Regions from separate parts of the Vibrio penaeicida genome, predicted to be linked through region 2. Evidence: predicted binding sites of a transcription regulator. Region 2 holds the regulator's gene; the other holds the start of a gene.
The links. Region 2 encodes MetJ, which represses methionine synthesis genes. Its sites were predicted from a motif close to TTAGACNTNTANANGTCTAA; they were not measured.
Positions count from the first base shown of each region.

Region 1: metK (methionine adenosyltransferase) is a predicted target of MetJ. The motif match lies at 1,372-1,391, and genes of this name have one in related genera.

Region 1 is NZ_AP025144.1:3,638,144-3,645,567, forward strand. It holds gene tkt (transketolase) at 1-1,149, opposite strand, end outside; gene metK (methionine adenosyltransferase) at 1,472-2,623, shown strand; gene LDO37_RS16365 (DUF2189 domain-containing protein) at 2,971-3,768, shown strand; gene LDO37_RS16370 (SprT family zinc-dependent metalloprotease) at 3,822-4,322, shown strand; gene LDO37_RS16375 (endonuclease) at 4,409-5,110, shown strand; gene rsmE (16S rRNA (uracil(1498)-N(3))-methyltransferase) at 5,209-5,940, shown strand; gene gshB (glutathione synthase) at 5,955-6,905, shown strand; gene LDO37_RS16390 (YqgE/AlgH family protein) at 6,941-7,424, shown strand, end outside.
Region 2 is NZ_AP025144.1:3,804,166-3,811,589, reverse strand. It holds gene priA (primosomal protein N') at 1-805, opposite strand, end outside; gene rpmE (50S ribosomal protein L31) at 1,108-1,323, shown strand; gene LDO37_RS17045 (malic enzyme-like NAD(P)-binding protein) at 1,591-2,853, shown strand; gene metJ (met regulon transcriptional regulator MetJ) at 2,960-3,280, opposite strand; gene LDO37_RS17035 (O-succinylhomoserine (thiol)-lyase) at 3,577-4,743, shown strand; gene LDO37_RS17030 (bifunctional aspartate kinase/homoserine dehydrogenase II) at 4,743-7,154, shown strand; gene metF (methylenetetrahydrofolate reductase) at 7,410-7,424, shown strand, end outside.

The sequences.
Region 1 (7,424 bases), 170 kb from region 2:
CGAGCCACCCATAAATTCAGGCAAGATAGCACCGAACGCTTCCAACGCGTTTTGCGACGCTTTACGTGACGCAATGTTAGCTGGGTTAGCTTGAAGATCTGCAATGATTTGGCTTGCTTTCGCTTCCCATTCTGCAGGCAGTTCGTTGTTTACTCGACGTTTGAACTCGGCGGCAAGCTCTGGATATGCTGCTTCATAAGCTGCAAATTTCTCGTTCCACGCTGCTTCCTTAGCTGCGCCTGCTTCTTTCGCAGACCACTCTGCGTAAACTTCCTGCGGAATTTCAAAAGGACCGTGCTCCCAACCTAAAAACTCACGTGCTGCTGCAATTTCTTCATGACCCAATGGCGCGCCGTGACAGTCGTGTGAACCCGACTTGTTTGGCGAACCGAAACCGATGATGGTTTTGGTACAGATAAGGGTTGGACGTGGGTCCGCTTTCGCCGCTTCAATCGCTGCGTTAATCGCATCCGCATCGTGACCGTCTACTGCAGGAATGACATGCCAGCCGTACGCTTCAAAACGCTTAGGTGTGTCGTCTGAGAACCAGCCTTCCACTTCACCGTCGATAGAGATGCCGTTGTCATCCCAGAACGCAATCAGCTTGCCAAGACCCAGCGTACCCGCAAGAGAACATGCCTCGTGCGAGATACCTTCCATCAGACAGCCATCACCCATGAAGGCGTAAGTGAAGTGGTCAACGATGTCGTGACCGTCTTTGTTGAACTGCGCCGCTAGAGATTTCTCAGCCAGAGCCATGCCCACTGCGTTAGTGATGCCTTGACCAAGCGGACCTGTCGTGGTCTCGATGCCCGGTGCGTAACCGTACTCAGGGTGACCTGGTGTTTTTGAATGCAGTTGACGGAAGTTCTTCAACTCTTCGATTGGCAAATCGTAACCCGCAAGGTGCAACAAAGAGTAAATCAGCATAGAGCCGTGACCGTTAGATAAAACGAAACGGTCGCGGTCTGCCCACTCAGGGTTGGTTGGGTTGTGGTTTAGGTGAGAGCGCCACAGTACTTCGGCGATATCAGCCATACCCATTGGTGCACCTGGGTGACCAGAGTTAGCAGCTTGAACACCATCCATGCTAAGGGCACGAATTGCATTAGCTAGCTCTTTGTTTGAAAGAAGGTTACGAGAAGACATGTCTGCTCCTGAATGCATTAAGCGAATTGAAAGAGAAATTGTGAGCGCGTATTGTCGCAAAGCGCAATAGGTGCTGCAATCGATTTACCTACCATTTCGTGACATTTGCTACCCTTTTACTACATTGCGCGTGAACATCTGCGAAATCACAGCAACTTGCGCAATCGGTTGGTTATGAGATATGTACAAAATTTGCTTGAATTCTATCAATTCGAAATTAGAATAGACGTCTAGATGTAGAAACACCTACAAAATTTAATGTATTTAAGCGAGATGGATTTGAATAATCGGTCTCTTAAACTTTTTAAAGAGTGGAGCTATCATGGCAAAGCACCTATTCACTTCTGAATCAGTTTCAGAAGGTCACCCAGATAAAATTGCAGACCAAATTTCTGATGCTGTACTTGATGCGATTCTAGAACAAGATCCAAAAGCTCGTGTAGCGTGTGAAACTTATGTAAAAACTGGCATGGTAATGGTCGGTGGTGAAATCACTACTTCAGCTTGGGTTGATATCGAAGAGTTGACTCGCCAAACCGTTCGAGAAATCGGATACGTGCACTCTGACATGGGCTTTGATGCCGATTCTTGTGCAGTACTGAACACCATCGGTAAACAATCCCCAGACATCAACCAAGGTGTCGATAAAACGGATCCTAAAGAGCAAGGCGCAGGCGACCAAGGCATTATGTTTGGTTACGCGACAAATGAAACTGATGTGTTCATGCCAGCTCCAATCACATACTCACATTTACTGGTTCAGAAGCAGGCCGAAGTCCGCAAAAACGGCAGCCTTCCATGGTTGCGACCTGATGCGAAATCTCAGGTAACCTTCCAGTACGATCAAGGCAAAATTGTTGGTATCGATGCGGTCGTTTTATCTACTCAGCATTGTGATTCTATTTCTACACCAGACCTGCGTGAAGCAGTAATGGAAGAAATCATTAAACCTGTTTTGCCTTCTGAATGGCTGAACAAAGAAACCAACTTCTTCATCAACCCAACCGGTCGTTTTGTGATCGGCGGTCCAATGGGTGATTGTGGTTTGACTGGTCGTAAGATCATTGTTGATACCTACGGTGGTGCAGCTCGTCACGGCGGCGGCGCATTCTCAGGTAAAGATCCATCAAAAGTAGACCGTAGTGCAGCATACGCGGCACGTTATGTTGCGAAAAACATCGTAGCAGCAGGTTTGGCTGATCGCTGTGAGATTCAGCTTTCATATGCTATCGGTGTTGCTGACCCAACATCTATCATGGTGGAAACGTTCGGTACTGAAAAAGTGCCACATAACATCATCATTGAAGCGGTTCGTCAGAACTTCGACCTACGCCCATACGGGCTTCAAGAAATGCTGAACTTACTTCAGCCTATCTATAAGAAGACTGCGGCTTACGGTCACTTTGGTCGTGAAGAATTCCCTTGGGAAGCAACAGACAAAGCGATTCTACTACGCGAATTCGCTGGTCTGTAAGATAAAATATTCAAACTGGAGCCCTCGCAATGCGAGGGCTTTTTGTTACATAAAATTTACATTAAGATCATTTTTTAAACATTAAAGGTTGTTTTTTCGCTGGGTGATGACATAGTTAATAGTAAGAAAAGTGTGGGTATTATATTTTTGTCATCACGGTTCACCCACTTATTCAAAGGATTTTGTTATTTTCCGCCCCTTAAGGTTTTGTCGTACTTGAGCCGGTTAATAACTGTGAGATGCAAAATGCATTCGTGACAAGGGGTTGGGTTCACGAACTCATTCTGCATCGAATTAGGGGAAACTGCCCATCAGTGGTAGTTGAATGCACTCATTCAGGAGGATTTATGCCTCGTACACTCAATCCAGATAACGTGTCTGATAAGAAAGACAATGTCATCCCAGATTCTGAATACGCCAAAACCATACCTTGTAATAAAGTCGGTATCACTGAGCCTTTTCAATGGCTTGCAATGGCCGTTCACGACCTAATGAGAACACCACTTATCAGCGCTTTTTACGGTTTATGCTTTACCGCGGCCGCGATAGGGGTTGTCGGCTTAGTATACTGGCAAGGAACTCACCTTGTTGTTTTGCCAAGCTTAATTGTTTATATGCTCATCGGTCCTTTCCTTGCACTTGGGCTGTATGATGCCGCTTGGGAGCTCGAGAAAGGTCATAAACCTCGGTTAATGCATTCAATACATGCTATTGGGAGAAATTCCGTCTCTCAGTGGGGGTTTGCCCTCATGCTCAGTATTGCCATGATATTCTGGATGCGGATCGCAGCCTTATTACACGCTTTATACCCTTCCGTCGAAGGGGCACCTATTTCTGAGTTCTTACCGTTTCTTGTTATCGGCTCCTTAATAGGGATTGTACTTTCTACTATTATTTTCTGTATATCCGTCTTCTCTATTCCAATGATGATGGAACGCAGAGTCGATATTATGACCGCCATCTTTACAAGCTTTAACGCGGTAAAATCAAACATCCCAGCAATGATTGTCTGGGCTGCAATTATTTGCGGTGGTTTGATTATCGGTTTTGCCACTTTCGGACTTGGAATGATGGTCGTAATGCCAATATTGGGTTATGGAACATGGCACGGCTACGAAGCGACAATTCAACGTCGACATCATTAACAAATTAGCAGATTTAAGTACAATAACAGCCTCAATCCAGAGGCTGTTATCTTATGCAAGACCCGACAACACACTACGCGATCGAACAAATCATCAAACAGTGCATCAAAAAAGCAGAACGCGTGTTTCAAAAGAAATTTGTACAGCCTACATGGAACTTTAATGTCAGGGGTAAGGCTGCTGGAAAGGCGTACCTACAACAATGGGAGATCCGCCTCAACCCCGCTTTATTTAAAGAGAATAAGTTAGCCTTTCTACAAGAAGTTATCCCACACGAAGTCGCACATCTGATTACCTACCAATACTTTGGTCGAGTCAAACCTCACGGTAAAGAATGGCAATATGTCATGGAATCCGTTTTAGGTATCCCGGCAAAAACAACACATAGCTTTGACGTAACAGGGGTTCAAGGAAAAACATTCGAGTACCAATGTGGTTGCCAAGTTCACCCATTATCTATCCGTCGACACAATAAGGTTCTGAGGGGAGAAACCAGTTATCGCTGTAAAGCCTGTCAGCACGACCTCAAATTTACAGGCACTCAATTGTCTTAAGTTTGTTAATTTCCTTTATATCTATAGATAAAAATATCACGTAGTTGCTAGACTCAAGTTATTAATAATCTTAATTATCAATAACTATGCGTCCACTATATTATTTCCTTGTATTGGCTCTCTTCAGTGCCGCTACCATTGCTGCCCCGCCCTCTTCGTTTTCAAAAGCCAAAAGAGAGGCAGTTAAGATTTACGCAGATCATCCAATTAGCTTTTACTGCGGATGTGATATTGAGTGGAAGGGGAAAAAAGGCGTTCCTGATCTAAAAGGGTGCGGTTATGAAGTGCGAAAACAACTAAAACGCGCTTCTCGAATTGAATGGGAACACGTAGTACCTGCGTGGCAATTTGGTCATCAGCGACAATGCTGGCAAACAGGCGGAAGAAAGAACTGCACTAAAAAAGACAAAGTATTTCGCTCAATGGAGGCTGATCTTCACAATCTGACTCCGACCATCGGTGAAGTTAATGGCGATCGTTCCAATTACAACTTTAGCCAATGGAATGGCGTCGATGGCGCGACCTATGGTCAATGTGAAGTGCAGGTCAACTTCAAACAAAGAAGGGTTATGCCACCCGATCGCGCCAAAGGATCTATCGCGCGCACATACCTTTACATGAGTAAAGAGTATGGATTTCGCCTTTCTAAGCAACAAACCAATTTAATGAAAGCGTGGAATAAGCAATTCCCAGTCGGTGAATGGGAATGCACGCGTGATGAGCGCATATATAAGGTACAAGGTAACCACAATACTTTTGTTTACGAAGCCTGCCAAAACCGTTCCTAAGAACTCTTCCAGTCTATAGGGGCGCTAGCCCCTTGTTTTTTCCTCTTCACGCATCCATGTTAGTCACTAAATATGTGTCATGCAGGAAACAAAAAAACATGCGAATCCCTCGAATTTATCACCCCGAAACCATCAATGAACTCGGCTTGGTGAAATTAAGCGATGATGCAGCTGGTCATATAGGCAGAGCGCTGCGCATGAAAGAAGGGCAAAATGTGTTGTTGTTTGATGGCAGCAATGCTGAATTTCCTGCAATCATTTCAGAAGTCAGTAAAAAAAATGTCACAGTAGATGTTCTAGAGCGTGTCGAAACCAGTATTGAATCGCCGTTAAACATTCATCTAGGACAAGTTGTCTCTCGTGGTGAAAAAATGGAATTCACCATTCAGAAATCCGTTGAATTGGGTGTAAATACCATAACCCCTTTGATTTCTGAACGATGTGGCGTAAAACTGGACACCAAACGATTCGAAAAAAAGCTGGCACAATGGCAGAAAATAGCCATCAGTGCATGTGAACAATGTGGGCGCAATACCATTCCAGAAATTCGTCCCATCATGCAGCTTGAACAATGGTGTGCCGAGCAAAGCGACGCTCTGAAATTGAATTTACACCCAAGAGCCCAATACTCAATCAATACCTTACCAACACCTATTACAAGAGTAAGATTATTGATAGGTCCTGAAGGCGGATTGTCTGCAGAAGAAATCCGCATGACAGAAGAGTACCAATTTGAAGAAACGTTGCTTGGTCCTAGAGTATTACGGACAGAAACCGCAGCGTTAACCGCTATTACTGCATTACAAGTTCGCTTTGGCGACCTTGGATAAACGGAGATATTCGAATGATAAAAGTCGGCATCGTAATGGATCCCATTGCATCGATTAACATCAAAAAAGATTCTAGCTTTGCAATGATGTTAGAAGCTCAGCGTCGTGGTTGGGAAATCCACTATATGGAGATGAACGACCTCCACTTAGATCAAGGCACCCCTATTGCTGACACGAAAGTGGTTACTCTGAAAGAAGATCCTTCTGGTTGGTATGAATTCCAATCAGAGCAAACGATCGAACTTTCAGAACTTGATGCCGTTTTGATGAGAAAAGATCCTCCGTTTGACACAGAGTACATCTACGCAACGTACATTCTTGAGCGAGCGGAAGAAAAAGGGACGCTGATCGTCAACAAGCCACAAAGCCTACGTGACTGTAACGAAAAGCTATTTACTGCTTGGTTCCCAGAACTGACTCCAACTACCATCGTTACTCGCAAAGCGGAAAAAATCCGTGAATTTCAAGCCAAACATGGTGATGTGATCCTTAAGCCATTAGATGGTATGGGTGGCGCTTCTATTTTCAGAGTGAAGCAAGGCGATCCTAATGTCTCGGTAATCATCGAAACGCTGACAAACCACGGGCAGAATTACGCCATGGCGCAAACTTTTGTACCGGATATCAGCAACGGTGATAAACGTATTTTGGTGGTGGATGGGGAGCCAATGCCTTATTGCTTAGCGCGTATTCCTGCAGAAGGTGAAACCCGAGGTAACCTTGCCGCAGGTGGTACTGGCGTGGCAAGACCATTAAGTGAAACAGATTTACAGATAGCACACGCTGTAGCTCCTACACTTAAGGAAAAAGGGCTTATATTTGTGGGCTTGGACGTTATTGGTGACAAGCTAACTGAAATTAACGTCACCAGCCCAACTTGCATTCGCGAAATCGAAGCGGCATTCGATATATCTATCACTGGTAAGTTGATGGATGCGATAGAGCGAAGAGTCAAAAATAACTAAGGGCTGTTGACCCTAAGCTCGACACTGGAGATGTTATGAACTTAGCGAATCATTTTCTTGTTGCCATGCCCGGCATGCAAGACCCGTTGTTTAAGCGCACCGTTGTTTACATATGTGATCATAGTGATGATGGCGCTATGGGTATTATTATTAATGCTCCCATTGATATCTCCGTTGGCGGCATGCTCAAGCAAGTCGAAGTGCAACCTGTTCACCCACAGCTCAATACCGACAGTTTAGAGAAGCCAGTATTGAACGGTGGACCGGTAGCAGAAGATCGGGGGTTCATTCTTCATGAACCCAAAGATCATTACCAGTCAAGTATCCAGATGACACAATCCATTGCGGTCACGACATCAAAGGATATTTTGAGCGTACTCGGTACAGAAGCAGAACCGGATCACTATGTTGTAGCACTAGGCTATTCGGGTTGGGAAGCGGGTCAACTTGAAAGTGAATTGGCGGACAATTCGTGGTTAACGATTGAAGCCGATCCTAGTGTAATTTTTCAAACACCCA
Region 2 (7,424 bases):
AGCGACGTTTGAATCGATTGATGGTTTGCGGTGTTAATCCAATCTCTGGTACCAAAACCAGTGCCTGCCTTCCTTTATCGAGAACGGGCTTAATCATATTCAAGTAAACTTCGGTTTTACCCGAACCAGTAACCCCTTCCAACAGAAAACAGCCAAAGTCCTTATGGCTATTTACAGCTGCAATCGCAACAGATTGCTCTTCGTTGAGCTTGGGCTTTTCCTCAGTGCTTTCTACTTGCTTTGTCCAATCTAAGGCAACAGGCTTACTTTCTATTTGTTCTACCCAGCCTTTCTCTTGCAAGGTTTTCAATACCTGGCTGGATATTTCGTTGTCGAGCATCACTTGATGGGGAACAGTTCCGTTTGCGAGTAAGTGCATTGCTTTTGCTTGCTGAACGGCTCGACCAAACCCGCTCATGATTTGGTCTTTACCAGAGGAAGTAATAACCCATTCTTTTAAAGTACTGAAGTTGGCAGGCTTTCCCTTCCTTAATAAAGCAGGCATAGCATTCGCTAACGTGTCACCTAGTGGATAGAGATAAAATTGGCTGCACCACTGCAGTAATGCGTACAGAGAACCTTGCCAAACCGGTGACTCATCAAGTACTGCTTTAATTCCCTTTAGCTGATGAACGGGAAACTCAGACTGGCTGACGAGCTCCGTTACAATACCAACCAAAGTTTGCCTGCCAAAAGGTACGCTCACGCGACCGCCAATCACTGGAAATTGATGGGGGGCAATTAGGTAATCAAATTGCTTGTCCAATGGTACGGGCAAAGCGACTCTGGCAATAGAAGGGCGCATAAATCTTTTATAAAGAACCTGATAGGAATAAAGTGAGTATAACTGAGTAAGATTCGCTAAGTAACCTATCCATCAAATCTGGCTAAACTCGAATTTTCTTACCCGTAGGGTAAACGGGTGAAAACTGCCTCTAAATCAAAAATAGTTGGCGAAAAAACTGCCAAATAGGTTGATCCTACCTAAATGTTTCATTACTATACTGCGCCTTGATGATGTGGTCATTCCGCATCGATTTATCTGAAACTACGTGTGGTGTCCGGCATAGAATCGGATGGCGACACGGCCCAATTTGAGGTTATCCCATGAAAGTAGGTATTCACCCAGAATACAAAGCTGTTGCAGCAACATGTTCTTGTGGCAACACTTTTGAGTTCAAAACAACTCTAGACAAAGATTCTATCCACCTAGACGTATGTGACAAATGTCACCCGTTCTACACTGGTAAGCAGCGTATCGTTGATACTGGCGGCCGTGTTGATCGCTTCAACAAGCGTTTTGGTGCTCTTAGCAGCAAGTAATTACGAATTCGTAATACTGACCAAATTTGAAAAGGACGCCTCGGCGTCCTTTTTTCGTTCATGAAATAAATGTTTTTTGATTTAGCTCTCGGTTAAGTGGTCTTAGCTCTTTCAAAATGACCTTTCTTTGACGCTGGCAATCTATGAAGATTGCAAGTCATACTTTAGTATAATAAAGAGTTGAAGTTAAATTTGCGGTCGGCTTCAGCTAACAATGCAAGAAACACCTTTTACCTACTCAAAAAACAATAATTGGAACGTCCCCACATGTCTGAAGACAACAGCCAACAAGATTTTCGCCAACAAGCTCTGGATTATCACGCTCAACCTACTCCCGGTAAAATTTCCGTCGAACTCACCAAGCCAGCCAATACAGTAGAAGACCTCGCGCTGGCTTACAGCCCTGGCGTAGCCGAACCTGTACGTGAGATCGCGCAAAATGCTGACAATGTTTATAAGTACACTGCCAAAGGTAATATGGTGGCTGTCATTTCTAACGGTACAGCCATTCTTGGGTTGGGTAACCTAGGACCACTAGCGTCCAAACCTGTGATGGAAGGTAAATCGCTTCTTTTTAAGCGTTTTGCTGGTCTTGATTCCATCGATATCGAAGTGAAACATCGCACGATTGATGAATTTGTTGATACCGTCGCCAACATTGCCGATACGTTTGGCGGCATTAACTTAGAAGACATTAAAGCGCCAGATTGCTTTGAAATTGAGCAGCGACTTATCGAGCGTTGTGATGTTCCCATCTTTCATGACGACCAACACGGCACGGCTATTGTGACGGCTGCCGGTATGTTGAATGCGATTGAACTTCAAGATAAGAAACTCGAAGATGCGACAATTGTTTGTTTAGGTGCGGGGGCTGCTGCCGTTGCGTGCATGGAACTGCTGATCAAATGTGGCGCACAGCGCGAAAAAATCTACATGCTGGATCGTAAAGGTGTGATTCATACTCGCCGTGATGACCTGAATGAATACAAGCAGCTGTTTGCGAACAATACAGATAAGCGCACGTTGGAAGATGTTATTGAGGGTGCCGACCTTTTCTTAGGTGTGTCTGGCCCTGATTTGTTGCCTGCAGAAGCTCTAAAGTTGATGGCGGATAAACCTGTTGTCTTCGCGTGTTCTAACCCTGATCCAGAAATCAAACCGGAAGTCGCCCATCAAGTTCGTAATGATCTGATCATGGGGACGGGTCGAAGCGATTACCCGAATCAGGTTAACAATGTTATTTGTTTCCCATTTCTTTTCCGTGGTGCGTTGGATGTTCGTGCCAGTGAAATTAATGATGAAATGAAGCTCGCAGCGGTGGATGCTATTCGACAATTAGCAAAAGAGCCTGTACCAGAAGAAGTGAAAAAAGCGGCAGGTGTTACGGCGCTAGAATTTGGTTCCGGTTACATCATCCCGAAACCGATGGACGCTCGTTTACTACCACGTGTAGCAAAAGCTGTTGCGCAAGCTGCCATTGATTCAGGCGTTGCTCGAATTGAAATGCCTGAAAACTATATGCAATCCTGAATATGACAATCTGATTCACTTTTCATGTGTGTCAGATTAAACGTACATTGCTTTTTCAATACACATAAAAAAGAGGGGATAGCCTAGGCTATCCCCTCTTTTTTGCTTATTCTTCGTCGTAGGCTTCGAACTCGATGCCCATTTCCGTCATGATTTTTTTCACTTCACTCGGAATATCGTCTGGGCGATCTTTTCTCAAATCTTCATCTGTCGGTAATGGCTGGCCTGTATAAGCGTGGAGAAAAGCTTCACAAAGCAGTTCGCTATTGGTGGCGTGACGCAGATTGTTAATTTGGCGGCGTGTTCTTTCGTCTGTCAGTACTTTAAGTACTTTTAACGGAATCGATACTGTAATTTTTTTTACTTGTTCGCTTTTTTTACCATGCTCAGCATAGGGGCTTATGTATTCGCCATTCCAATCTGCCATTGCGCACCTTCAATTATTATTTATCTAAGTTATATGGCTACTCCGCACAGAAAGCTCTTTTCATGTGTTTTAGCGACTTAGCCGTTCATAAAAACGATTTTAGCGACTTTTACTGCCACAAGCAAAGACATATGGACGTCTAGAAGTGTTGACGTCCTAAAATGAGAACGCTAAAGTATTGCATATTAATCGTGACTATCTCTGTTAAAACACGTTACACGCATGTTAACTCGCGTTCGTAATTGGTATAACAGAGGCTCGAAAAGTTTGCACCACAGGAAAGGAAGACCCTATTTATGAGCCAACGAAAGCCAGCCACTATTGCCGTACGCACTGGTATTGAAGCGGATACTCAGTATCACGCAGTTGTCCCACCAATTTACTTGTCTACGAACTATGGCTTTCCTGCGTTTGGTGAAGTGCCCAAATATGACTACACGCGTTCAGGTAACCCAAATCGAGGCTTGCTAGAGCAAGCTTTAGCTGAGCTGGAAGAAGGTGCAAACGCCATCATAACCAATACTGGTACAGCAGCCATTAACCTTTGGGTGACGGCATTCTTAGGTCCTGACGATCTTATTGTCGCGCCACACGATTGCTATGGTGGTACTTATCGACTCTTTAACACTCGCTCACTAAAGGGTGACTTCAAAGTTGAATTTGTTGATCAATCCGATGAAGCCGCTCTTGCTGAAGCACTCAGCAAAAAACCTAAACTGGTCTTACTTGAAACACCATCAAACCCTTTGGTACGTGTTGTTGATATTGCGAAAATTTGCGAACAAGCAAAACAAGTCGGTGCGCTTGTCGCAGTCGATAACACGTTTTTAACACCGGTTTACCAAAAACCGCTTACTCTTGGTGCAGATTTCGTTGTGCATTCCACGACTAAATTCATTAATGGTCACTCTGACGTGATTGGTGGTGTCATCATTTGTAAAGATGAAAAACACGCGGAAGATTTAGCGTGGTGGGGTAACTGCATTGGCGCAACTGGCACGCCTTTCGACAGTTATATGACTCTACGAGGCCTACGTACACTTGGTGCACGTATGCGAGCTCATGAAGAGAGCTCGAACACGATATTAGAATTTTTGAAAACACATGAATTGGTTGGCACCATTTACCATCCAAGTTTGCCAGAGCACCCAGGTCATGACATTGCCAAAAAGCAGCAATCGGGCTTTGGTTCTATGCTCAGCTTTGAATTGAATGGAAGCTTTGAGCAAATGAAATGTTTTGCCAGTTCTCTCCAGCTTTTCTCGCTCGCAGAATCATTGGGAGGGGTGGAAAGCCTGATCTGTCACCCTAGTTCAATGACCCATCGTGCCATGAGTGATGAAGCGCAAGAAGAAGCGGGCATTGCCCCAACATTACTACGTTTGTCTGTGGGTCTTGAAGATGCGCAAGATCTGATCGCTGATTTGAAGCAAGCCTTTGCAAAAGCCAAGGAGGTGGCGTAATGACTCTCGAACGTCAATTGCATAAATTTGGTGGCAGTAGCTTGGCGGATGCCGAATGCTATCAACGTGTGGTGAGCATACTCAAAGAATATTCGGATACGAATGACTTGGTTGTTGTGTCGGCAGCGGGTAGCACGACAAACCAACTTATCGCTTGGCTGGCGGCGTTAGAAAAAGACGGGCGTTTAGCGCATGAAGCGTTGCAAGAACTCAGACAATACCAAACACAATTAATTGAAAGCTTGTTGCCAGCAGAACGTGCAGCGCCTTTGCTTGATGTTCTTAACACGGAATTTTCTGGGTTAGGCGAATTGTCTTACCCATTAAGCAGTGCTCAAAAATCATCAGCAATGGGACACGGCGAAATATGGTCGGCGAGGCTATTGGCGGAACTTCTTAATCACAATGGTTTAGAAGCGGTTTCGCAAGATTCACGTGATTTCCTTCGTGCAGAACACGGAGCTCAGCCGGAAGTCGACCGAGCACGTTCTTACCCTTTAATTAAAGAATCGCTAGCACAGCATCGTCAGTGCCGAATTGTCATTACTGGTTTCATGGCAAAAAATGAAGAAAGTGAAACAGTTCTTCTTGGGCGTAATGGTTCAGATTACTCAGCGACCGTCATCGGTGCGCTAGCAGAAGCGTCCAGAGTGACCATATGGAGTGATGTGGCTGGGGTGTATAGCTCTGACCCCCGTAAAGTATCAGACGCCTGCTTACTGCCTCTGCTGCGCTTAGATGAAGCCAGTGAATTGGCTCGCTTGGCGGCACCAGTTCTTCATAGCCGTACGTTACAGCCTGTTGCTCAAAGTTCAATGGAATTGCATTTGCGTTGCAGCTACCAACCTGAATCAGGTTCAACACGTATTGAGCGTGTTCTTGCATCGGGTCGTGGTGCCAAAATTATTACCTCTTTGGATGAAGTGCTACTGGTTAAAGTGGACTTCGGGCACGGGCACGATTTTGAACGTTTAGCTAAAGAAGTACTTACAACGCTTTCACGCGGGCAACTCAGCCCATTGGCATTTGAAGCGCAAAGCGATCAAGGTTGCTTGCTTTTGGCGTATACCTCAGAAGTGGCTGGCGAGGCGCTTTCCCATCTACAAGATGTTTCTATTGGTGCGGAAATTAAATTGAAAGAAGGGTATTCACTGGTTGCTGCAGTAGGCGCTGGCGTAACCAATAACCCGAATCACTGCTACGGTTTTTACCAGCAACTGAAAAACAGCACCGTAGAGTTTATTAGTGAGGCTGAATCTGGTCTTAGCTTAGTCGCGATTCTTCGTAAAACCGATACATCTCGCTTAATCACAGGCATTCACAGCCAGTTGTTCCAAGCTCAAAAGCGTGTTGCTATCGCTTTGTGCGGCAAAGGCAATATCGGTTCCAGCTGGATAGAGCTGTTTGATGAGCAAAAAGACGAGCTTGAAAAGCGTCATGGAAAAACATTTGATTTGGTTGCAGTAGTCGATAGCCAAACGTATTGGTTGGACTTCGAGGGCATTGATGCCAAAGAGGTTTTCAATCGTTTTGATGATGAAGCGATCAGCAATGACGGAACGGAATGGTTGGACAAACTGGCGCATCAGCAGAAATTCGATGAAGTTATCGTATTGGATGTGACAGCCAGTGAAGCGTTATCTAATCAGTATGTCAGCATTGCTGAGCACGGTTTCCATTTGATTTCGGCAAATAAAGTTGCAGGTTCGGCACCGGGCGACGTTTATCATCAGGTACAAGATGCGTTTTCAAAGACTGGTCGCCATTGGTTCTATAACGCAACAGTAGGTGCAGGGCTTCCTGTTAACCACACAGTGCGTGATTTACGTGAAAGTGGGGATGACATTCTAGCGCTTTCTGGAATCTTCTCAGGAACGCTGTCATGGCTCTTCCAACAGTTTGATGGTCAGGTGCCTTTCAGTGACTTAGTAGATCTTGCTTGGCAGCAAGGTTTAACGGAGCCCGATCCTCGTTGTGACTTAGATGGATCTGATGTGATGCGTAAGTTGGTGATTCTCGCTCGTGAATCCGGATTAGAGCTAGAGCCTGAAAACGTGAAAGTTGAATCATTGGTTCCAGAGCAATTGCGCGATTTACCGCTGGATGACTTTTTGGACAATGGACAGATCCTGAGCGAAAACTTAGCCGAGCGCCTTGAAAAAGCCCAACGTGAAGACAAAGTATTGCGTTATGTGGCAAGACTGGAAAAAAGCGGCAGCGCAACAGTAGGTGTGGAGGCGTTACCTCGCGAGCACGCACTAGCCAACTTATTGCCTTGCGACAATATCTTTGCCATCGAGAGTAAATGGTATAAAGACAACCCATTGGTTATTCGAGGCCCTGGAGCGGGTAAGGCCGTAACGGCAGGGGCTATTCAGTCAGATCTGAATCGACTTTCAAGTTTGTTATAAATCTTTGTTTTAGTGATTTGCTATAGCGATTTGTTATATCTAAAGGGCACTCTGTGCCCTTTTTTGTTGCCTCTATCCCTTTAAAATGCTGTGGATTTTTATTAATGAAAAATGCGTAGTTTCATCATGAATAAAATTCATGGTGATCTAGTTGACATTAAATCGGATAAAAGACATTCTTTGGACATATAGACGTCTAAACGTCGCTGAGAATTTTAAAAGAATTTTTTGTGGTGGTGCCACAGGGAGAGAAGCATGAGTTATACCCAC